Kordia sp. SMS9: one gene and its partners. The protein of the gene in region 1 binds, or shares a complex with, the protein of each later gene. Links are inferred from orthologs where the notes say so. Each region holds a gene or a part of one and is shown on either strand. Other genes may lie near its edges. The genes, in order: tsaD, tsaB and tsaE.

Region 1 (7,912 bases):
TTTTGTTTTGATCTCCAAATCGTCAAAGCGCATTTGTGTCAACGAATAATGAAATATGGTATTCATTTCATTCACGCGCAAACCGTGCGTATCCAAAAACGTTAAACCATCTACATCTCCCGACACATTGGGACCTCTTACTTCAAAATCATATACATTTCCAGAAAGCTCTTCGAAATCGAGCATATTGGGTGTTTGATTGTTTTGATCTTTGTATCTGAATTTACTATCTCTTAATTTTATTTTAGAACTTGTTAAAAGGAAATTAGAAGGTGTTCCATCGGAAGGTTCCGAATCGAGTTTTGCGATAAAAACATCAAGTGTGGTATCGGTAGAATCTTTTTCTGTGTTTATATTTAGTGTCAAACCATCTATTGTAACCGTGCCAAATTCCAGTTTACTATTGATTGCATTGTTAAAACTCAATACCGAAGTTTCTAGGGCGTTGATATGAATTAATGTATCCTTTAGGTAATCTTTTATGTAAATGTTTTTTAGTGAAATGTCGCCGTTCCACTTTAAACCAATACGATCAATGTTAATATCTGTATCGTACTTTTCATTCAGCCAATCAGTCGCTTCTTTTCCAATAGCTGTTTGTACTGCCGGGATCGAGAAAATAATCACCAATAACAAAAATAGCAATATGATAACTGCTAGGATTCGTTTGATTATTTTCCAGACTCTTTTGATGATTTTTTTAATTTAAAATTGTTGGTTGTTTAACATTGCAAATTCACAAAAAAATTATTACAAAACACGATGTTTAGCATATCTTTGTGACTTTATATCAATTTTTATGCCTTTTCTAACGTATGAGTTCAAAAGACATCTATATTTTAGCCATTGAATCGTCTTGTGATGATACTTCTGCCGCTGTTTTACGAAACGGAAAAGTATTGTCAAATGTGATTGCCAATCAAAAAATACACGAAGCGTATGGCGGCGTTGTTCCCGAATTAGCGTCAAGAGCACATCAGCAAAATATTGTTCCTGTTGTACATCAAGCATTGGCTACTGCAAATATCGACAAAAAACAGTTAAATGCCATAGCTTTTACGCGTGGCCCAGGATTGATGGGATCATTACTGGTAGGAACTTCGTTTGCAAAATCTTTATCGCTTGGTTTGAATATTCCATTGATTGAAGTAAATCACATGCAAGCACACATTTTGGCACATTTTATTGAAGATGAAGCGCAAACAATTCCGAAGTTTCCTTTTTTAGCAATGACGATTTCGGGTGGACATACGCAAATTGTGGTGGTCAAAGATCATTTTGAGATGGAAGTCATCGGTGAAACGATTGATGATGCTGTGGGCGAAGCGTATGATAAAAGCGGGAAAATTTTAGGACTCACCTATCCTGCGGGACCGATTATTGATACATTGGCGAATGAAGGAAATCCGAAAGCGTTTCCATTTCCAAAACCGAGAGTTGAAGGCTTAAATTTTAGCTTTTCAGGATTGAAAACTTCTATTTTGTATTTTGTGCAGAAGCAAACCAAAGCGAATCCAAATTTTGTGGAAGAGAATTTGAAAGATATTTGCGCATCTATTCAATATACGATTGTGAATATTATTCTCGATAAACTGAAAAAAGCATCCAAACAAACTGGCATCAAAACCATTGCCATTGGTGGTGGAGTTTCCGCAAATTCTGCGATACGAAAAGCGTTGAAAGATGGCGAACAAAAATACGGTTGGACAGCACACATACCAAAGTTTGCCTACACAACCGATAATGCTGCGATGATTGGTATTGTTGGCTATTTGAAATATTTGAAAGAAGATTTTACTGATGAAGCTGTGACGGCGAATTCTAGGTTTAAGTTTTAGGTCTTGGGTTTTAGGTATTAAAATATAATTTCCAATTTTACAATTCAACATTCAACATTTAACATTCATAATTTAAAAGCATGCAACTGTTTTACACACCAGCGTTAACACCAGACACAAAACACTATACGTTTTCCAAAGAAGAAAGCAAGCATATTGTACGTGTGTTGCGCAAACGTGAAGATGATGTATTGCAGATTACCAATGGAAAAGGCACTATTTTTTCGGCAAAAATTACACTGGCAGATCAGAAGAATTGTAGGGTTGCCATCATTTCGTATGAGTTTCAAAAGGCAAAAAATTACAAACTGCATTTGGCGGTTGCGCCCACAAAAATGAACGATCGATATGAATGGTTTTTGGAGAAAGCTACCGAAATCGGAATTGATACGATTACGCCAATTATTTGCGATCGCTCGGAACGAAAAGTGATCAAAGCAGAACGTTTTGAAAAAATTATACAATCTGCCACCAAACAATCGTTGAGTGCCTATTTTCCAAAGCTCAACCCTGCCATTTCCTTTTCAAACTTCATAAGTACGCACCAAAATGAACAATTGTTTATTGCACATTGCGAAGAAGATGATAAAAAATCGCTTAAAGAGATTTTAAAAACTCAAAAAGACGTTACTATTTTAATTGGTCCAGAAGGTGACTTTTCTACCAAAGAAATCGCGCTGGCAATTGAACATAATTACGTTCCAGTTACGTTAGGCGATACGCGATTACGTACGGAAACTGCCGCTATTGTCGCATGTCATTCTGTGGCGTTTTTGAATCAGTCGTAGTTGTAAATATATCTAGTTAAAAACGTCAGTTCGAGTGGATTTGTGTAACAAATTTGTATCGAGAACTGCTTCGAAGCTATATTTTTTAAGTGCTTCTCGATACTAAATTTCTATCAAAATTTCACCCGAAGTGACACATATCTAATGTATTAATTTGAAAATATAGCAATGTGTCAATTACTTTCTAATAACAATTACCTACAAAAGAGACATTCGTGAATTCGCGGCAATCCTGTTCTTCAAATAACGAAAATTAGATACAATAGCGAGATTACCAAGCCTTCGCTAGTAATGACGTTTCAGAGATTTTATTAAAATCGCTTGCTTTTGTCATAGAAATTGGAGTGACGGTTTGAAGTTTCAACACAAAGTAATTTGTGGACATATACATAAATCATACACAGAAAAGATGATTCGTGTATTCGTGACAAAAAAATAATAGGAATCGAAAAAACGTTTGTAAATTACATTACAGGGATGTTAAACAAGAAACAGATTGCCACGTCGCAAGCTTCTCGCAAAGACGTTTCAAGAAAATCCCAAAAAACTCACCTACTCACCTACTCACCTACTAACAGCAAAGCGAAGCAATACTAATAATTCAATCTAGCCGCACTCAGAATATCTTTCTCATCATTTTCTAAAATAAAAAACACGCTTAATTCATCATTTTCAATGACGATTTTGGGAATGTCAATGCTGTAATTTCCGTGTTTGTTAACTTGCGTTAGATAGTTCTCATTAACAACTATATTGTGGTTTTTTAAGATTCTTCTGGCGTTTTCTCCGCGTTGTACGTTGGTTGTACGTTCTTTGATTGCCAACACAACGCGCGCATTGGTGTTGGTAACGTTTCCGTTGATCGAATAGTTGAATGTGATCTTGTTTGCAGCTTTTTCTTTCGCGCCAAGCAAAATACTATATTGAGAAATCTCCTTTTTGTATTCTTTTATTTTCGCATACATTTTTGCACGATTGGAACCGACAAAATGCTCCTTTCCATTAACTACAACCGCAGGCGTATAAATTTGATTGTCCCTAAATTTTTGTGCATACACTCGCTGCTTTTCGGTATATTCTTTGTTGCTAAACGGATCTGTCCAACCGATATAATTCCAGTAATCTACATGATATGATAGTGTAAAAACGTTGTCTTTTACAAACTCTCTGCTTACTTTTTCAAGCAATGCATCCGCACTAGGACAACTAGAACAACCTTGAGAAGTAAATAGTTCTAAAACGACAGAAGATGTGTGTTTTTCATCTGTAATATTTGTAAAAGAGACTAAAAATACGAGTGTAAAAAGTGAAAGTGTTATTAAATATTTTCGTTTCATGTTTTGAAAGTTTACCTTGCAGTATATAAGACGATTTTACATGAAGAAGCTTACGGTACTTTTATTTTTATTGAGTTTTTCGTTCGTGCAAGCGCAGGAAGTTGCCATTTTAAAATACGGCGGTGGCGGCGATTGGTATTCGAATCCGACAGCATTACCCAATTTGATCAAATTCTGCAATCAGAATATAAATACAGCTATTAAAGCCAAGCCACAAACTGTGGAAGTTGGCAGTACCGATTTGTTTCAGTTTCCGTTTGTACACATGACGGGACATGGAAATGTATTTTTTTCGGAAGATGATGCTGAAAATCTACGTAAGTATTTAACTTCTGGCGGATTTGTGCATATTGATGATAATTACGGCATGAACAAATACATACGAAAAGAGTTAAAAAAAGTGTTTCCGAATCAAGAATTGCGTGAAATTCCTGCCACACATCCTATTTTTCAGCAGCCGTATTCGTTCCCGAAAGGATTGCCAAAAATTCATGAACACGACGGATTGCGTCCGCAAGCATTGGGATTGTTCTACGAAAATAGATTGGTCTTATTGTTTACCTTTGAAAGCGATTTAGGTGATGGTTGGGAAAATAAGGAAATTCACAACGATGCTGATGAAGTTCGCTTGAAAGCCTTGCAAATGGGCGCGAATATTGTCAATTATGCTTTTAAACATTAAAAAATCATGAAACTTAGTTATTATTGTTCTTCTCTTTCCTGTGGTAAGATTAATTATATACGTGTGGATGCTGACAACCGATATGATTTAAAAGATGAAATTGGTTTAGAATTTAATGAACGCTGCAAACATTGCGGAAAACATACCAAAAAGCACATCAACCGACTCCATGGAGAAGTAAATAATATAATATTAGTAATTGCTGTCCTCATTTCCATCGCTGCCACACTAGTTCTCTGGCATTTAGGGTTCATTTGGGGAGCCGTCACCTTCGGAATTCCCTTCATTGCATGGCAAATTGAGAAAAAAAAAGTAAGTGACTTTAATAAATTGATGATTAACTAATACATGTCACAACTCACACATTATACTACCAATTTTAAAAAACGAACATTTCCTATCGTTTTAGTGTCCGATCAAGTATCGAATGCGCCCAATATTGGATCGTTGTTTCGTATTTGCGATGCTTTTGGTGTGGAAAAAATAGTGTTTTGCGGGGAAAATATTCCTGTGTTTGGCAGAAAAATGACGAAAACTTCCCGCGCCACAGAAAAAGTCGTGCCGTTTGAAATTACAACAGATATTCATCCTGTGATTACACAATTACAAAAAGAAAATTACACGATCATTTCCTTAGAAATTACAGAAAACAGTCAATCCGTACAAACGCTTGATTTCTCAAAATTTGAAAAAATTGCATTGGTCATTGGTGATGAAAATTTTGGTGTGAATCCAGAAACCATCTACGAATCAGATACAGTGATACATATTGACATGTTTGGTCAAAATAGTAGCATGAATGTCGTACAAGCCACCAATATTGTGTTGTATGAAATCACAAAACAGCGAATCCTTGCAAACTAATTATATTGTATTAATTTTAATGTCAAACTTGTGAAGATGACTCCTAACACCATTGCCAACGGAATTTTAAAAGCACTTGCTATTATTTTAGGCGTGTTTTTGCTATTATATTTTCTGTATAAAATTCAAATAGTCATCGTATATATTACCGTTGCAGCTGTGTTAAGCTTGATTGGACGACCAGCCGTTCGGTTTTTGAAACGACGTTTAAAATTCAACAATACAGTCGCCGTCATTTTTACGATGTTTCTTCTGATTTCTTTATTTCTTGGATTGATTTCCTTGTTTATCCCACTCATTGAAGACCAAGGAACAAAATTATCATTGTTTGATATTGGAGAATTGCAGGCAAAAATGGAAAGCATGTATGTGCAAATACAGGAATACTTTACGGGAAAAGGCTTTAAAATGGAGAAATCCATGGATAAATCTAAAATCTTTTCAAAAATTGACTACTCGGTCATTCCTAGTTTTTTCAACTCGCTCATTGGCGGATTGGGAGAATTTAGCATTGGATTGCTTTCGGTACTTTTCATCTCCTTCTTTTTACTGAAAGACAGTCAATTACTGCAAGAAAGTGTTTTGGTTTTATTCCCAGATAATAAAGAAAAACGCCTAGAAAAATCATTCGAAAAAATAAAAGATTTGTTATCTCGCTATTTTGTGGGATTGTTGTTTCAAATATTAATTCTCTTTATTTTTTACACAATTATCTTGTTGATTTTCGGAATTGACAATGCTATTGTGATTGCATTTTTATGCGCGTTAATTAACTTAATTCCGTACGTTGGTCCACTATTTGGCGGAATCATTATGATGTTATTATGTTTTATTAGCGGCATCGAAACAGATCCTGACGGAAATATTGTTAACAATTTTAGCACGGTTATTTTACCAAACACTATTGGCGTAATGATCTTTTTCCTTGTCGGACAATTACTAGACAACTTTATAAGTCAACCTTTAATATTTTCTAATTCTGTAAAATCGCATCCGCTAGAAATTTTCTTAGTCATTGTTATTTGGGGAATTTTATTTGGAATCATCGGAATGGTAGTTGCTGTGCCATCATACACCGCTTTGAAGGTGATTTTGAAAGAATTTTTGTCAGATAATAAAATTGTTCAATCCATTACAAAAGATATGTAACTTTTGAATTTAGCCATACTTCAACCTGAAATTCAACAATTTATCAACGATCATTTAAAAACTGATCCTACAAAGTTATTGTTGAAACACAAAGAACTTTCGGGCATTCCATTTGCCGAAATTATGGCGCAAATTCAAGCAAAAGCAAAATGTGAAAAAAAATTGCCGACTTGGTTTTCTGCTAAAAATATTTACTATCCCAACAAACTCAACATTGAACAAACTTCCTCTGAAAAAACGGCAAATTACAAAGCTAACATCCTAAAAGGAAACTCGTTAATTGATCTTACGGGCGGATTTGGTGTGGATTGTTACGCTTTCGCGAAGAAATTTAGAAAGGTGACACACTGTGAAATTTCACCTCAACTTTCGGAAATCGTTGCGCATAATTACAAAATTCTCAAGGTAGAAAATGTGGAAACCATAGCACAAAACGGAATTGACTATGTACAACAAACTTCGCAAACTTTTGATTGTATCTATGTTGATCCATCTCGGAGAAACGATGTAAAAGGAAAAGTTTTTTTGTTAGAAGATTGTTTGCCTGATGTCGTTTCGCATCAAGAAATCCTATTGAAGCACGCAAATACTGTTTTGATCAAAACATCTCCTTTATTAGATATTACCAATGGTGTACGCGTATTAAAACATGTCAAAGAAATTCATGTAGTTGCTGTTCAGAATGAAGTCAAAGAACTAGTATGGTTGCTTGATAAAAATTCCAAAGGTGATGATATTGCTATCAAAACGGTGAACCTAACTACTAAAGAAACGGAGTCTTTTAATTTTCAACTTTCAGAAGAAAGGCAAACTGAAGTTTGCTTCGGACTTCCTAAAAAATATTTGTACGAACCCAATGCGGCAATTATGAAAGCTGGCGGATTTTCTAGCATTGCCAATTCGTTTCAACTTGAAAAATTACATCCACATTCGCACTTGTACACTGCAAATGAGTTGATTGACTTTCCAGGAAGGCGTTTTGAAGTTCAAAAAATAGTGCCTTTCAACAAAAAAGTATTCAAAAAAGAGCTACATTTATCCAAAGCAAATATTACGACACGCAATTTTCCTGTTTCGGTAGCTGCCATTCGTAAAAAATTAACACTTGCCGACGGTGGTACTGACTTTTTGTTTGCAACTACCTTACTTTCAGAGAACAAAGTGATCCTACATTGTATAAAAGTGTAGCAAAAATCTCAAAAAAAATCGCTTTTACGGTTTTACCGTAGCTTTTATAACATGACACCTTATCTT
Region 2 (7,976 bases), 2.8 Mb from region 1 along the record:
GTAAAGTCACAGGGTTTGTCAAAGGACTAAAATTTACAGCATTAATTGTTGGAATTGCCACGATTCTAGCAGGCGTAATTGCCATTGGAAACATCCTATTAATTACAGTAAAAGAACGTACCAAAGAAATTGGAATACGACGTGCATTAGGCGCAAAACCAAGCGAAATTCGCGGACAAATTATCTTAGAGTCTGTATTTTTAACCTTAGTAGCAGGATTGTTAGGAATGACCGTAGGCGGATTATCCCTATCAGTTTTAAACAATGTTGCTAAAACTTGGGACGATATTCCATTCATGAATCCAACGGTAAGTTTACAATACATCGGATTTGCCATTGCCATCATGGTGATTTTAGGAACACTCATTGGACTGATTCCTGCGCAACGCGCGGTAAGTATACGACCCATTGAAGCATTACGAGAAGAATAATAACATCAATCATAGACTAATTTAGCATACAAATGAAGAAATTTTTAAAAATCCTATTACTAATTATACTGTTAGCAGGTGCATTTTTTGCAGGATCTTATTTTGTAAATTCAAATGAAAAGAATGTGGAAACTTTTGAAACGGCCACAGCTTTCAAAGCAACTATTGTTGAAAAAACGGTAGCTGCCGGAACTGTAATTCCAGAAGATGAAGTAGAAATAAAACCACAAATTTCTGGAATTATTGAAAAAATATTTGTGGAAGAAGGTGACAAAATTCAATCAGGTGACTTAATCGCGAGAGTAAAAGTTGTGCCAAACGAACAATCATTGAACAGTGCGAGAAATGGCATCAAAAATGCCCAAATTGTCTTAAATAACTCAAAAATTACCTACGACAGAAACAAAACACTTTTTGACAAAGGCATCATTTCGAGTCAAGAATTTGAGCGTTCGGAACTTTCTTATGATCAAGCAAAGCAGCAACTGCGAAATGCACAAAGTGATTTGCAAATTATCAAAAAAGGTTCTGTAGGTGGTTCTGCGGCAAATACAAACATTAGAGCAACGGTATCAGGAACTATTTTAATCATTCCTGTAAAAGAAGGAGATCAGGTGATTGAAAGTAACAATTTCAACGCAGGAACGAGCATTGCTACCATTGCCGATTTAAGCAAAATGATCTTTGAAGGAAAAGTTGACGAAGCAGAAGTTGGAAAATTAAAGCCAAATTCTGAACTTACCGTAAACTTAGGAGCAATTGAAGACAAAGATTTTGATGCAAAACTTACGTTTGTAGCACCAAAAGGCGTGGAAGAAAGTGGTACGGTTCAATTTAAAATAAAAGCAGATGTTGCCTTAGATGAAGAATATTTTATCAGAGCAGGATACAGTGCCAATGCCACCATTGAACTCGGTAAAAAGGAAGATATCTTAGTCGTGGATGAAGGATTGCTTCGATTTGATCCTAAAAATGACGACAAGCCGTATGTGGAAATTGAAAAAGAAGATCAAAAATTTGAGAAAAAATTTATCGAAGTAGGTATTTCTGACGGGAAAAATATTGAAATAAAATCTGGATTGACAGAAGAAGATAAAATCAAAATCTGGAACAAATTTGCCATCAAAAAAGACGAAATAAAAGAAGGAGACGGCGAAAGTGAAGATGAAACAAACGATTAAAACCGAAAATTTATAACCATTCACATGAAACATCCATTGCTAAAATGTAGTTACCTAACAGAACGATTTTAGGATGTTCCATCTGACAACAAAAAAAATGTAAATTAACAGATGAAAAAAGTATTTATCATTATAGTGCTCACCGTAGGCTGTTTGGCAACTGCGACTGCACAAAAAAAATGGACATTAAAAGAATGTGTCGATCATGCATTGGAAAATAACATCTCGATCAAACAATCATTGTTGGATCGACAAAGTTCAGAAATAGATAAAAATGATGCGGTCGGAAACTTTTTGCCAACGTTGAATCTTTCCGCTTCACATTCCTGGAATATTGGTTTGAGTCAGAACCCGTTAACGGGACAAATTGTAACGTCAACACAGCAAAACTCTAGTGGATCTCTTAATATTGGTGTAGATATCTATAACGGATTACAAAATGTAAATAGACTACACAGAGCAAACTTGGCATTACTAGCCAATCAATATCAGTTAGATGATATCAAAGACAATACTTCGTTACAAGTTGTACAAGCCTTTTTGCAAATTCTATTCAACAAAGAATCGTTAAAAGTATTACAAACGCAATATGATGTTACTACAGCAGAATTGAACCGTACGAACGAATTGGTAAAAGAAGGTGTAGTGCCGCGTGGTGATGCCTTAGAAATTGAAGCCAATGCAGCAACACAAGAACAGCAAATTGTTAACGCTGAAAATAATTTGAGAATTTCTAAAATATCCTTAGCGCAATTATTATTGTTGACCGATTACGAAACGTTCGACATTGCGGAAGGCGATTATATGATTCCAGCAACAACCATTATGAACAACACGCCACGACAAATCTTTGAAAAGTCATTGGAAGTGCGTAATGATGTAAAAATATCAGAAACCAATATTGAATTGGCTGAATACGATTTAAAAATTGCAAAAGGAGCTTTATTGCCAAGTCTTTCTGCTTTCTACGGATTCAGTACTACATATTTTAATAGTGAATTATTTAACACAGCACCATTCTTTGATCAGGTGTCAGACAACAAAAACCATTCATTTGGTGTGCGATTAAACATTCCAGTTTTAAATGGTTTTCGTAACAGAAACAATGTGCGTCGTCAAAAAGTTAATATTGATCGCGCCAAGTTCAATTTAGAGCAAACTAAAATTAACTTAGAAGCCACAGTAAATCAAGCATATAATGATACAAGAGGCGCGTTAAAATCGTATGAAGCCGCCGAAAAAACCCTAATAGCACGAAGAGAAGCACACAAATATTCTACCGAACGTTTCAATGAAGGCATGATGAACTCGTTCGATTTCAGTCAATCAAAACAGCGATTGGAAAGCGCAGAATCAGACGTGGTTCGTACCAAATTCGACTATATTTTCCGTTTAAAAATACTAGAATTCTATTTTGGATTGCCGTTGACGGATTTCAAATAAAAATGAGCAGGTCTTACAAAAAGATAAAAATACGAGGAATTACCACAGCAACATCCGAAAAGAAAGATAAACGCGCGGCAAATAGAAAGCTTCGAAGAATTATAAAGCAAAAAAATATTCTAGAAGAAACAGTATTGCCAAAATTACGTGAAATTTCAAATGTTTGGGCTTTTGATAAAGACGGTAAAATTTATGATGCGGAAATGATTGAAAAAGAACTTCGAAAATAACAACTACAACACACAAAAAGCATCCATACTTTCAAAAAGGTTGATGCTTTTTTTATTTTTGTGAAAAATTAGCAATCCAATGGCGATACGATTATACTTAGAAACCTCCACGACGAATTGTTCGGTGTGTTTGGCGAATGACAATGACGTTTTATACTTCAAGGAAGAAAACGACAAAAACTATTCGCATTCTGAAAAGTTGCACGTATTCATTAAAGAAGCGTTGGAAACGGCAAACATTCAAGCAACTGATTTAGACGCCGTGGTTGTTGGAAAAGGTCCAGGATCGTACACAGGATTGCGCATTGGCGTGTCGGCAGCCAAAGGATTGTGTTTTGCTTCCGATATACAATTGCAAGCAATTGAAAGTTTAGAAATTTTAGCACGTGCTATCGCTGTGGCGGATGGTTTCATAGTTCCGTTATTGGATGCGCGACGCATGGAAGTGTATTCGGCAGTATTTGACACAAACTATCGTCAAATCAGAGAAACGCAGGCAGAAATCATTACAGAAGCTTCTTTTGGAGATGAATTAGCCAAAGGAAAAGTACATTTCATCGGAAACGGCGCAGAAAAGTGCAAAGGCATCATTACGCATGAAAATGCTGTTTTTTATGATGAAATATACTTTCCATCTACAGAAAAAATGATTCCCATAGCAATGGAAAAGCATCAAAACAATGACTTTGAAGATGTCGCTTATTTTGAACCGTATTATCTAAAAGATTTTGTCGTAACAAAATCTAAGAAAAAGTGAGGAAGCTACTTATAATCATATCAGCATTGCTCTGTGTAAGTTGTTTTTTTTCAACTTCTTGGGATGTTGAATTATGGGAACAAAAAATTGAAAACTCTAACTATTCAATCTATAAGTTTGATGCTTGGGGCGGACGCGATTCACATGTGTCTGGAATGAAATTACTAAACGCTGCCGAAGGTTTTCAACAAAGTGATGTGATGAGCGGACATCAAATTTCATATCTGACTTCAATTCCTAGTAAACATCAAATTGACGGAATATTTAGAGATAGAATTAGAGCTCGAGAAACACCGATTCCAAAAATAGCTGGTGCTATCAATACTATAAAAAGCTATGAAGATTTTAGTGGACGGAATAGCGAATGTTTATACAAAGCGTACACGTTTCAATCCTTTAAAGAAGATCGAGATCACATTACCTTCTATACAAACGAATCTAAATTTGTAGATGGAACAGATTACGATGAAATTACTGTTCCGAAAGGAAATATTTATATAATGACCGACAGCACGAATACAATTGTAAAAAGAATTAATTGTGATCACGTGAAGTTTATAACAGATTCCGTTACTGCTGACATAAAAATATGTATTGACAAAAAGTATTTTGAACCTAAACATGAGATAAAACTATCAGAATTCACAGATTACGGAATTTATAAACCTGTAAAGTAACCTGCTGCTGAAAATTTACGCTGCGTTATTGAATGGTAAAAAACCGAATTAAAAAATAAATCACAAAAAAGCGACATCAACGATGTCGCTTTTCCAAACTATATTATTTTTAATTTCGTCTAACAGTCTAGCCTTCTTTCTGTATCTCAACACTGTGTGGATATGGAATTTCAATGCCAGCAGCATCTAATTCAATTTTAGCATGTTCTTGCATATAAAAATACACATCCCAATAATCATCTGTTTTTACCCAAGGACGAACTGCAAAATTTACTGAGCTGTCTGCCAATTCTAAAACGGTCACTGCTGGTGCAGGATCTTTTAAAATGGTTTCATTATCAGTCATGATTTTCATCAAAACATCTTTTGTTTCCTTAATATCAGCATCGTATGACACACCAAAAACCAAGTCAATTCTTCGCGTTTCTTCAGCAGAATAGTTAATGATGTTCCCATTAGAAACCGCGCCATTTGGTAAAATAGCCAATTTGTTTTCTACGGTATTTAAGTGAGTGGTGAAAATTTGAATCTCCTTTACAGTTCCTAAAACGCCTTGTGCTTCAATAAAATCACCAATTTTATACGGTTTGAAAATCATGATTAACACGCCACCTGCAAAATTGGATAACGAACCTTGCAATGCCAAACCAATTGCCAAACCTGCGGCACCAATAATGGCAGCAAACGAAGTTGTTTCCACACCTAATTGCGATGCAACAATGACAAATAATAAGATTTTTAGTGTCCAACTAATTAAATTGCCTAAAAATTTCTGCAATGTTGCGTCAATTCCACGTTTTTTCATGACTTTCTTAGACACACGTACAATCATCTTGATGATAAACAATCCAATGATTAAAATGGCAAGTGCAACGAGCACTTTCAATCCATATTCTACAATGATCCCTTGTAAGTCAAAATCTCCCAACCAGCCTGTTGCAGCATCATCTGTTGGAGTTTGTGTAGTATTTTCTGTTTGCATATTGTTAGTTTTTTATGATAGTGCAAAATTATAAATTTGAACGTTTTGACTATAAATTTATCACACAATTTTCCATCCATCCATCAACAGTAAAAAAAACTGTTAAACGGCAGCATGTTCTTTTCTATCTGAATAAGGGATTACATTTTTAAAAACATTCGCAATAAAATAACGATTAGTGCCAAAAATGCAGGTGTTCCTTGTACAATTAAAATACGCTTACTTTTGGTAGAATAAGCGCCATATAAAGCGGCAACACATACACAAATGATAAAAAATAAACTTACAGAAATATCTTTTGTGTACAAAGACCAAAACAATCCAGCAGCTAAAAAACCGTTGTACAATCCTTGATTGGCAGCAAGTGTTTTCGTTTCTTCAGCAAAGGTTTTTGATTTCAATCCAAAAGTTTTCATGCCTTTTGGTGTTGTCCATAAGAACATTTCTATGTATAAAATGTATACGTGTTCTATCGCGACAAGCGCAATTAAAATAGTTTCTAAAGTTTTCATATACGTGCACTTTGTAGGTGTTGTTAACTAGATAAGGTTAAGAAAAGATAGGAAAAATCTGCGAGTATAAAAAAAGCGTTCTCAAATGATGAAAACGCTTTTCTCAAATAGGTGTATTTGTTATTTTACTTCAAACGTAAGTTTTAAGTTGACACGGTATTCAACAACAGCTCCATCTTGAACAATTGCACTCTGATCTTGTACATATACAGATTTAATGTTTTTTACTGATTTAGAAGCTTGTTTTACCGCTTTTGCTGTAGCATCTTCCCAACTTTTCTTTGAGTTTGAAAGCACTTCTATTACTTTTAATACTGCCATAATTTATGTTTTTTAAGGTTAAAAAAATTTACTTATCAAATTACGGCAATTCCAACAATTAAAAAAGTGTTTTTTATCCATTTATGGCAACAACTTCGTTGATTTGCCCTTTTAATAGGTTCTTTAACGTATTTTCGATACCACTTTTCAATGTCATGGTAGATGATGGACAACCACTACAAGCTCCTTGCAATACTACTTTTACGACTTTAGAAGATGGATCGTACGAATCGAACATAATATTTCCGCCATCGCTGGCAACGGCTGGTTTAATGTATTCTTCTAAAATATTGATGATTTCTTTTGAAATATCGTCTAAAGCTTCATAACTTTCGTCTGAGATTTCTACTTTTTCCTTTTGTTCCGCTGGAATGTCTGCTGAAATAATTTCTTTTCCTTCGTGAATATAATTGCGGATGAATTCGCGAATTTCCATCGTAATATCATTCCATTCCACCATATCGTACTTGGTGATAGAAATGTAATTTTTATCAATAAAGATTTCTTTGACAAATGGAAAGTGAAAGAGCGCTTGTGCTATGGGCGCATATTTTGTTTCGTCAATATTTTTAAATTCAAAAATACGATCGACAATCTTTTTATTGGCTACAAACTTCATCACCGTTGGGTTTGGTGTACTTTCCGCATACACGCTTACAGGAACTGCTTTTTTAGGCGTCGCAGATTCGCTGATGATTTCCTTTCCACTGTTGATATATTCTTGAATCTGATCGGCAACTTCTTCCTGTACAGCTGACCAAGTAACAATATTGTAACGCTCAATAGCGATAAAATTTCCAGAAATAAAAATGGTTTTTACAAATGGTAAATAAAATAATTGCTGGGCTAAAGGAGAATCTTTGGCGTCGTCAATATTTTTAAATTCATAACTATTGTGTCGTGTTAAAAACGTACTTGCCTCAAATTTTATAATCGCAGGATTACTTGTTTTTTCTATTTGTATCGTAATACCACTCATGGTTTCAATTTTTTTACAAAAGTAACCATTATCGTTGTATTCTGTGAATGAGTTGGGTAAATTATGTTGTTATCGAGGTGACTTTGATAGAAATTTATTTTTTGTGTTAAAATAATTAGTAATTATTTACGTTTTTAATAAATTAACAGCCGAAACGAAATCATACACAATGTAGGTTTTGTTGAAACGGGTTTTATTACGAGAAACAACAATAATAAATTTAGATAAGCATGAGTTACTTATCAAATAATTTATATATTTGACCAAATGTGTGGTAATTTAAGCTATGAAAATACATATTTAAAAAAAGTATTGCATAAAACTAACTGAAACACAATTAATTAAGCCTCGTTATCAAATAAATAAGTTGCATTGAATTTCGATACGACCAAAAATTCGTGTCGATATTTTTTTCACAAAAAGATAAACACTAATGAAATTTAAAAAATACTTAGCTATTGTT
Region 3 (8,013 bases), 810 kb from region 1 along the record:
TAGTTTGGTGCGTAATTATTCAAATCAATTTGGCGAAGAAGAAGTAGCGATTACTAAGAATAAAATCGTAAAAAGTAGTGCGAAAGATTATGAAGAATTAAGAGCGAAATTAGGAATTTTGATGCAAATCAGCACCTACGGAAAAGCAGACGATTTTCTAGAAAAAGAGCAAGAAGAATTGGTCAATATGTCTCTTGAAGATTTCCAAAATATGATTAAAACACATATTCAAGAAAATGAGATGTTCTATTTAGTGGTAGGCGATAAAGAAACACAATTGCAAGAAGTCAATGCTTTTGGAAAAGGAAAAGCAATTGAGCTTGATATTTATGGAAATGAACTAAAGTAGTTGATTTTCAATTGTTTAATTCATCATTTTGATAGTTTTGATCAACGCTGTACTATCGCAATTATGAACCGTTAATTCAATATCTTTATTTCGAAGTGTTCCTTCAATGATGTATACTTTACAGGTATCGGCATCAACTTTTGCTTTGCTTCTGGAGAAATCGACATCGCCATCTTTCAGAATATTTGAAATTTCGGTAGTATCAATTTGTCTATTATCCATCAGTTGACGAATTTCAGGAGAAAAACGGCGTTCTTTCACTCGAATATTTTTTAACGTTCGGGCATTTGGCAAATAATCAAATTCACACGTTACGCCACGACCTTTTACTAAAAAAGCAAACAAAATTAACCCGATGGCCAATCCGGCAAAATAAAATCCAAAACGTCTTAAAAGACTGCTATTCATGTATTAAAAAATTAATAAGTTAATGTCTCTGTACGGCAAATCGAACCATTCGGCAACTGATTTATTCGTGAGAACTCCGTGGTAAAAGTACAAACCATTTCGCAATCCTTTGTCAAAACGCAACGAATTTTCCAATCCGCCATCTTCGGCAATTTTTAGCAAATAAGGTGTAAATATATTACTGATTGATACTGAAGCAGTTCGAGAATATCTTGCAGGAATATTGGGCACACAATAATGAATGACGCCATGTTTTTCGTACGTTGGATTGTCGTGCGTCGTAATTTCACTAGTTTCTACGCAGCCGCCCATATCAATACTGACATCAATAATGACAGCACCTTTTTTCATGTTTTCAACCATCGTTTCCGTGACTAAAATTGGCGATCTGTTTTTTCCGCGAACGGCACCAATCAATACATCACAACGTTTTAGAGCTTTCAGTAAATTTTTCGGTTGCACCGTACAGGTATAAATTGGTGTTCCTAAATTTGTTTGAATTCTTCGAAGTTTCGTTATGGAGTTGTCAAACACTTTAATATTTGCACCGAGACCTAAAGCGGAACGTGCGGCAAATTCTCCAACAGTTCCAGCACCGAGAATCACGACTTCTGCAGGTGGAACACCACTGATATTACCGAGCATCAAACCATTTCCACGGTTGACATTTGCCATAATTTCAGAAGCGATCAACACGGAAGCTGTTCCTGCAATTTCACTCAATGAGCGTACTGCTGGATACGTGCCATCTTCATCACGAATGTATTCAAAAGCCAACGCTGTGACACGTTTGCTGGCTAAAATTTCAAAATATTTTTTGGAACGAATTTTAATTTGCAAAGCGGAAATCAAAATCGTATGTTGGTTCAGTAATTGTAATTCTTCTAGTGTTGGCGGTTCTACTTTTAGCACAATAGGGCAGGAGAATACCTTTTGCGTATCATTGGTAATTTCGGCGCCAGCTTCCGTATATTCTTTATCTGAAAAATTAGCTTCTTTTCCTGCGCAGCTTTCTATCAACACGCGATGTCCATGTGCTACAATTGCGGCAACTGCATCGGGAGTTAGGCAAACGCGTTTCTCTTGGTATGAGGTTTCTTTCGGAATTCCAATAAATAATTCTTTCTTATGTTTTAAGATTTCGAGCGTTTCTTCTTGCGGAAGTAATTGTTGTTTGGTGAAAGGTGATAAAGATTCAGCCATGAAGCATTACGATTGGTTAAAACATGAAGTTACAAATAAAAAAGAAGTTAAAAAACTAGTTATTATTTTCTTCTAGCAATTCTTTTTCTTTTCGTTCGTATTCGGCGAGTTCGGCGTCAATTTTCTGAAGGTCAATACCGTAAACATATTTATCGAAAAGTTTAATTCTAATAAAGTATACGATAGGAACTATAATCATCATAATAGGTATGACATAATAAATTTCAACTTCATCATGATATTCTAAATCATCATTCACTGCGCTATATAATTGAAAAACATACATAGCTATAGGTATCAAGATCACGTGGTACCACCAATCCCTACATGTAAAAAACCACAAAATGAGTAGCACTAATGGAACTATTTTACCCATAAAAATCCAAACTGCATAATCAACAGTTTTATAATGTTTGGCTTCATACGTAAATAAAAAAGTTTCCCATGTTTTTTCTTCAGGGAAACTTTGATATGAATAAAATATATAGGGTGTAATAGCAATTAATATTGCTATTATACTACCCGTTAGAAGGGCGAATGTGCCTATCTTTTTTGACTCCTTGTTCTGTTTCGTATGGGTTGTCTTCATCAGCAATGCTGTCTGGATTGCAAGATACAAATAAAATTGATGTAAAAGCGGCTAGTAAGTAAAAGTAAAATTTAGTTTTCATCTGATTAATTAGGTTATTTAGTTTAACGATGGTACAAACTTATTTAATAACCAACTAATTATCAGAAAAATAGCAATATATATTTTCTACGTACTTTTGTTAGTTTGGAGTGTTGTTAACAAGAGTCGTAGAAAATATATATTTTTGTATTTTTTACGTAAGTATTTTCGCGAATATACGAATTATTTTATGTCATTTTTGTGTTGCGATTCATTTTCCTTTCGATCATATTCATCCAATTCTGCTTCAATTTTCTTTAAATCTATGCCTAATACTAATTTATCAAACAGTTTTAACCTTATTAAGTAAACAATTGGAGTTATAACCATCATAATAGGTATTAGCCAGTAAATTTCAATTTCATCAATGTTAGCTTGGTTTTTATACAATGCATTGGTTAACTGAAAGGCATACATAGCCATCGGTATTAAAATTGCATGATACCACCAATGTTTACATGTCAAAAACCATAAGATAAACATTAAAAGAGGAACAATTTTACTTAGATATATCCAAAAGGATATGTATAAGTTTTTGTAGCCATTACTAGTTATTGTGAAAAAGGGTGTATCCCAAACTTTTCCTTCTGGAGAGTACTCATAAAGATAATACAAGAAAGGTGAACTTACAATGATTAAAATTATGATACTATCTACGATAAGTTTTTTTCTAACCGACCATGTTTTCAGTGATTTCACTTTTTTTAACTCCTTGTTCTGTTTCGTATGGGTTGTCTTCATCAGCAATACTATCTGGATTACAAGATACAAATAAAATTGACGATACGGCTGCTAATAGGTAAAGGTAGAATTTAGTTTTCATTTTAATTTAGATTATTTAGTTTAACGATGGGTCAAACTTATTGAATATCCAAATGTTACCTTTAAAAAAAGCATAATATATTTTCTATGTACTTTTGTTAGATTTATCTAAAATGAACGCAATACATAGAAAATAGTATATTAATTGTATTTCAATGAACTTCTTATTTTTTTACTTCTGTGGCAGAATTTAATTGTTCTAATTCCTTTCGCTCATATTCTTCTAATTCTGCATCTATCTTTTTTAAATCAATTCCGTGTACTAACTTATCCATTAATTTTATTCGTATTAAATAGACAAAGGGTATTACAATCATCATTATAGGAACTAACCAATAAATTTCAACCACATCTAAAATTCCTGATTTATTGTTTATTGCTGTAAATAATTGAAATCCAAACATAAACATTGGAATTAATAATACATGATACCACCATTTATTGCAAGTGAAAAACCATATAATCATCAATAATAAGGGGATAGCTTTACTCATGCTAACCCAAACGAGGGTTTTTACATCAGAATAATTGTTGTCTTTTAATGTGAAAAATGCGGTTTTCCATTCGTTAGTATCTTCTGGGACATATTCATATAATTGAAATAAATAAGGCGTTATTGCTATGATTACTACAATTATAGTATTAGAAATAATATTTCTCCTGTATGCAAACTTATTATTTTTTTTGCCCCGGAATGGATATTTTGTCCTTATCGATTCCTTCTTCTGTTTGGTATGGGTTATCTTCGTCTGCAATGCTATCTGGGTTACAAGACACAAATGTTACTGATGCTAATACGACTGCTGCGAATAAAAAGTTTCTTAATTTCATTTTGTTTTAGGTTTTAGTTTTACGATGTAGCAAACTTATTAACTAAAGCAATGATTTTCAGAAAATTACTATATTTTATTTTCTCCGTATTTTTATCAATTTTTCTATTTTGTATTCTATAAGAATTTTCATTCAATATAGTACAAAAGTCACGTATTTGTCAGTCTTTCTAGGTTTATTTTCAGGTTATAGTTTCTAGTTTTCGGTAAAATGTTCAATTTTTTAGGTGAATTGCGCGCAATTGTTCATTAATTTTGTCAATTCTCACTTTTGTAATTTCACTTGGCAATATATTTTCGATGCGTTCTGGCCATTCTATAAAGCACCAAGCATCGCTATACAAGTAATCTTCAATGCCAATATCATAGGCTTCTTCTTCATTTTCCATTCGGTAGCAATCAAAATGATATAAAATATCGGTCGGTGTGCGATATTCGTTTACAATAGAAAACGTCGGACTGCTAGTCAACTCATTTACACCAAGTTGCTTGGCTAGTACTTTGATAAGTGTGGTTTTTCCAACACCCATTTCTCCATGAAAGGCAATAATTTTATACTTAGATTCCGCTAAAATAGCTTTGGCAATCTCATCAATTTGAGAAAGATGGTATTCCTTTTTCACTCGAATTTTATTTTTGAGGCTTTCTCCAAATTTAGTAAAAAATCTCTAAATGCTAATAAAATCACTTGTTCAACCTTAATTTATGACATTATCTTGGCGATAAAACCGCAAACGGAATAATCATTTCTTCCAAAGAAACTCCTCCATGTTGGTAGGTGTTTCGGTAATAACTTACATAATGATTGTAATTGTTTGGATAGGCAAAAAATAAATCCGTCTTCGCAAAAATAAAGGAACTACTCATGTTAATTGCTGGCAAGTGAATGGTTCTCGGATCTTTAGCCGCCAAGACATCTTTTTGCTCGTATGTCAAACTTCTTCCTGTTTTGTAACGCAAATTCAAGCTGGTGTTTTTATCGCCCACAACTTTTGAAGGATGTTTTACATTGATGGTTCCGTGATCGGTCGTAATAATCAATTTGAAACCCAAACGCTGCGATTGCTGAATAATATCTAACAAAGGAGAATTTTTAAACCAACTCTGTGTCAACGAACGATAGGCTTTATCATTAGAAGCCAATTCCTTCACAACTTCCATTTCAGTCTTCGCGTGTGAGAGCATGTCTACGAAGTTATAAACCACAACTGTTAAATCATTATCTTTTTGCGATTTAAAGTTATCTGCGAGCTTCCTACCGCCTTTTAAGCTGGTGATTTTATGATATTCATGCTTGATGTTGAGTCCCAAACGCTTTAATTGCGCTTTTAAGAAATCATCTTCATGCAAATTCTTTCCACCTTCTTCGGTATCGTTTTTCCAGTATTCAGGATGTAATTTCTCCATGTCCGATGGCATCAATCCTGAAAAAATAGCATTTCGTGCGTATTGTGTCGCGGTTGGCAAAATGCTGACAAACGGTACTTCTTTCTCCTTTTTGTAATGTGTATTTACGATGGGTTCAAACGCTTTCCATTGATCGTAGCGTAAATTATCAACCACAACTAACAACGTCGGTTGCGCTTTGCTAATTTCAGGCACCACCAATTCACGAAACAAGGTGTGCGACATAATAGGCGCTTCTTCATTGCCAAACCAATCTGGGTAATTTTTATCAATAAATTTTCCAAATTGCACATTGGCTTCATTCTTTTGCGATTCCAAAATCTCAAACATTCCCGTATCTTCAATATCTTCTAACTGCAATTCCCAATAAATCAACTTTTGATACAACTCAATCCATTCTTCAATCGAATTCACCATCGACATGTCCATCGCAATCTTTCGAAACTCTTGTTGGTAATTGGAAGTCGTTTTCTCTGAAATCAAGCGTGAATGATCCAAATTCTTCTTCAAACTCAATAAAATCTGATTCGGATTCACAGGTTTTATCAAATAATCGGCAATCTTAGAGCCAATGGCTTCTTCCATGATATATTCTTCTTCACTTTTGGTAATCATCACGACAGGAAGGTTATTTTGCTTCTCTTTCAACTCTGCTAATGTTTCAATTCCTGTCAAACCTGGCATATTTTCATCCAAAAAGACAATATCGTAGCGATCTTCGTCAATCATTTCAATTGCTTCCGTTCCGCTTGTGCACGTGGTAACTTCGTAATTTTTTTTCTGTAAAAAGAGAATATGTGGCTTTAACAAATCAATCTCGTCATCAACCCAAAGAATTTTGAATGTACTCATGTAAATCTTATATTTTATAAATTGTTAGTAAGGTGTCTTGTATTGTGTTTATATTTGTGCTGATTCTAAAAACAAACTTTTGAATACTAGAAACAAGCTCAAAATTTTAAACGATCCAATTTACGGATTTATTACAATACCAAATCCGCTCATTTTCGACTTGATCGAGCATAAATACTTTCAACGCTTACGCAGAATTTCACAAATGGGCATGTCATATTTGGTCTATCCAGGAGCGCATCACACGCGTTTTCATCATGCGTTGGGCTGTATGCACTTAATGCAAAAAGCAGTTCAAGTACTTCGTTTTAAAGGTGTTGAGATTTCTCTTGAAGAAGAAAACGCCCTGCTTATTGCCATCTTACTACACGATATTGGTCACGGGCCATTTTCACACGCTATGGAACACAGTATTGTGAATAGTGTACATCACGAAGAAATTTCGTTGTTGCTCATGGAACGATTAAACACTGAATTTAACGGAAGTTTAACGCTTGCCATCGAAATATTTAAAGGAAACTATCCGAGAAAATTCATGTATCAGCTCATTTCTGGGCAAATTGACATGGACAGAGCCGATTATTTAAAACGCGATAGTTTTTACACAGGTGTTGCGGAAGGAAACATCAATTCAGAACGAATCATCACGATGTTAAGTGTGGTTGATGACGAATTGGTCATTGAAGAAAAAGGCATCTATTCGGTTGAAAAGTTTCTGGTAGCAAGACGATTAATGTATTGGCAAGTCTATTTGCACAAAACAAGTTTGGTCGCGGAACAATTGCTGATCAGAGTGTTGAAACGAGCGAAAGAATTGACCTTGCAAGGCGCGAATCTTCACGCAAGTGCGGCATTATCTTTTTTCATTCAGCATGAAATCTCTATTGAAGACTTTACTGATGAAGTATTAGATCGGTTTGCCCGATTAGACGATTACGATATTATTTCCGCCATGAAAGAATGGATGGAAGAAGACGATTTTGTGCTGTCCAATCTCTGCAAAATGATCATCAATCGCGATTTATTGCGCATCAAAATCAAAAACAAAAAAATCGCATCGAAAAAAATTCAGAACGAGACAAAAAATCTCATGGAAAAACACAACATTAGCAAGCAAGAAGCGGCGTATTTTGTGTTTTCGGGCGAAATTTTCAATCAAGCTTACAACACCACAAGTCAGAACATAAACATCTTACTAAAATCGGGAAAAATTCAAGATGTTGTCAAAGCTTCTGACCAATTAAACTTGAAAGCACTCTCAAAACCCGTGACAAAATATTATATATGTTACCCAAAAGACAAACTTTAGGACTTTTTTTATACTTTTGCGGGAATGAAGTTTACAGCGACACAAATAGCAGGTATTTTAGAAGGGGACATTATTGGGAATCCAGAAGCGGAAGTATCTAAACTTTCTAAAATAGAAGAAGGCACAGAAGGTTCTTTAACTTTCCTAGCAAATCCTAAATACA

The links.
Region 2: the proteins of tsaD (region 1) and tsaB are in contact, whole or in part, in a solved structure (PDB 4WQ4), measured with the Escherichia coli proteins. The link is inferred for Kordia sp. SMS9 from one-to-one orthologs.
Region 3: the proteins of tsaD (region 1) and tsaE are in contact, whole or in part, in a crystal structure (PDB 6N9A), measured with the Thermotoga maritima proteins. The link is inferred for Kordia sp. SMS9 from one-to-one orthologs. Residues at the interface, in WP_004082750.1 of Thermotoga maritima: Cys10, Asp11, Arg49, His50, Leu82, Gly84, Gly135, Gly136, Glu154, Thr155, Leu156, Asp157, Asp158, Ser159, Glu162, Asp165, Lys166, Arg169, Leu170, Tyr175, Lys213, Thr214, Leu217, Tyr218, Gln221, Arg222, Asn324; in WP_004082108.1 of Thermotoga maritima: Leu37, Gly38, Lys46, Lys57, Val59, Lys60, Ser61, Thr63, Phe64, Thr65, Leu66, Met67, Val69, Pro71, Tyr82, Arg83, Leu84, Asp86, Asp88, Phe89, Asp93, Ile128, Asp130, Glu131, Arg134.

The regions. Positions count from the first base shown.
Region 1 is NZ_CP031153.1:4,774,680-4,782,591, forward strand. What follows is about bases 1-2,826. They hold tsaD (tRNA (adenosine(37)-N6)-threonylcarbamoyltransferase complex transferase subunit TsaD), read left to right. Parts: upstream 1-815; coding sequence 816-1,838; downstream 1,839-2,826. Other genes in these bases: KORDIASMS9_RS20235 (translocation/assembly module TamB domain-containing protein), read right to left, coding at 1-627; KORDIASMS9_RS20245 (16S rRNA (uracil(1498)-N(3))-methyltransferase), read left to right, coding at 1,919-2,626. Outside these bases: KORDIASMS9_RS20250 (thioredoxin family protein), read right to left, coding at 3,220-3,963; KORDIASMS9_RS20255 (DUF4159 domain-containing protein), read left to right, coding at 4,004-4,645; KORDIASMS9_RS20260 (hypothetical protein), read left to right, coding at 4,709-4,990; KORDIASMS9_RS20265 (TrmH family RNA methyltransferase), read left to right, coding at 4,994-5,509; KORDIASMS9_RS20270 (AI-2E family transporter), read left to right, coding at 5,546-6,658; KORDIASMS9_RS20275 (RsmD family RNA methyltransferase), read left to right, coding at 6,662-7,846.
Region 2 is NZ_CP031153.1:1,958,428-1,966,403, forward strand. What follows is about bases 2,314-5,203. They hold tsaB (tRNA (adenosine(37)-N6)-threonylcarbamoyltransferase complex dimerization subunit type 1 TsaB), read left to right. Parts: upstream 2,314-3,364; coding sequence 3,365-4,042; downstream 4,043-5,203. Other genes in these bases: KORDIASMS9_RS08455 (TolC family protein), read left to right, coding at 2,314-3,055; KORDIASMS9_RS08460 (hypothetical protein), read left to right, coding at 3,058-3,285; KORDIASMS9_RS08470 (hypothetical protein), read left to right, coding at 4,039-4,719; KORDIASMS9_RS08475 (mechanosensitive ion channel family protein), read right to left, coding at 4,847-5,203. In the rest of the region: KORDIASMS9_RS08445 (ABC transporter permease), read left to right, coding at 1-431; KORDIASMS9_RS08450 (efflux RND transporter periplasmic adaptor subunit), read left to right, coding at 464-1,612; more of KORDIASMS9_RS08455, read left to right, coding at 1,724-2,313; more of KORDIASMS9_RS08475, read right to left, coding at 5,204-5,701; KORDIASMS9_RS08480 (DUF1304 domain-containing protein), read right to left, coding at 5,842-6,213; KORDIASMS9_RS08485 (dodecin family protein), read right to left, coding at 6,334-6,534; KORDIASMS9_RS08490 (NifU family protein), read right to left, coding at 6,608-7,513; KORDIASMS9_RS08495 (type IX secretion system membrane protein PorP/SprF), read left to right, coding at 7,947-7,976. UniProt on the Escherichia coli protein: Required for the formation of a threonylcarbamoyl group on adenosine at position 37 (t(6)A37) in tRNAs that read codons beginning with adenine.
Region 3 is NZ_CP031153.1:3,959,351-3,967,363, forward strand. The notes cover bases 3,202-6,128. They hold tsaE (tRNA (adenosine(37)-N6)-threonylcarbamoyltransferase complex ATPase subunit type 1 TsaE), read right to left. Parts: upstream 4,906-6,128; coding sequence 4,498-4,905; downstream 3,202-4,497. Other genes in these bases: KORDIASMS9_RS16805 (hypothetical protein), read right to left, coding at 3,202-3,371; KORDIASMS9_RS16810 (hypothetical protein), read right to left, coding at 3,617-4,207; KORDIASMS9_RS16820 (response regulator), read right to left, coding at 4,994-6,128. Outside these bases: KORDIASMS9_RS16785 (pitrilysin family protein), read left to right, coding at 1-349; KORDIASMS9_RS16790 (DUF4258 domain-containing protein), read right to left, coding at 365-757; KORDIASMS9_RS16795 (alanine dehydrogenase), read right to left, coding at 761-1,960; KORDIASMS9_RS16800 (hypothetical protein), read right to left, coding at 2,016-2,549; more of KORDIASMS9_RS16805, read right to left, coding at 2,814-3,201; more of KORDIASMS9_RS16820, read right to left, coding at 6,129-6,541; KORDIASMS9_RS16825 (HD domain-containing protein), read left to right, coding at 6,621-7,850; lpxD (UDP-3-O-(3-hydroxymyristoyl)glucosamine N-acyltransferase), read left to right, coding at 7,875-8,013. UniProt on the Escherichia coli protein: Required for the formation of a threonylcarbamoyl group on adenosine at position 37 (t(6)A37) in tRNAs that read codons beginning with adenine.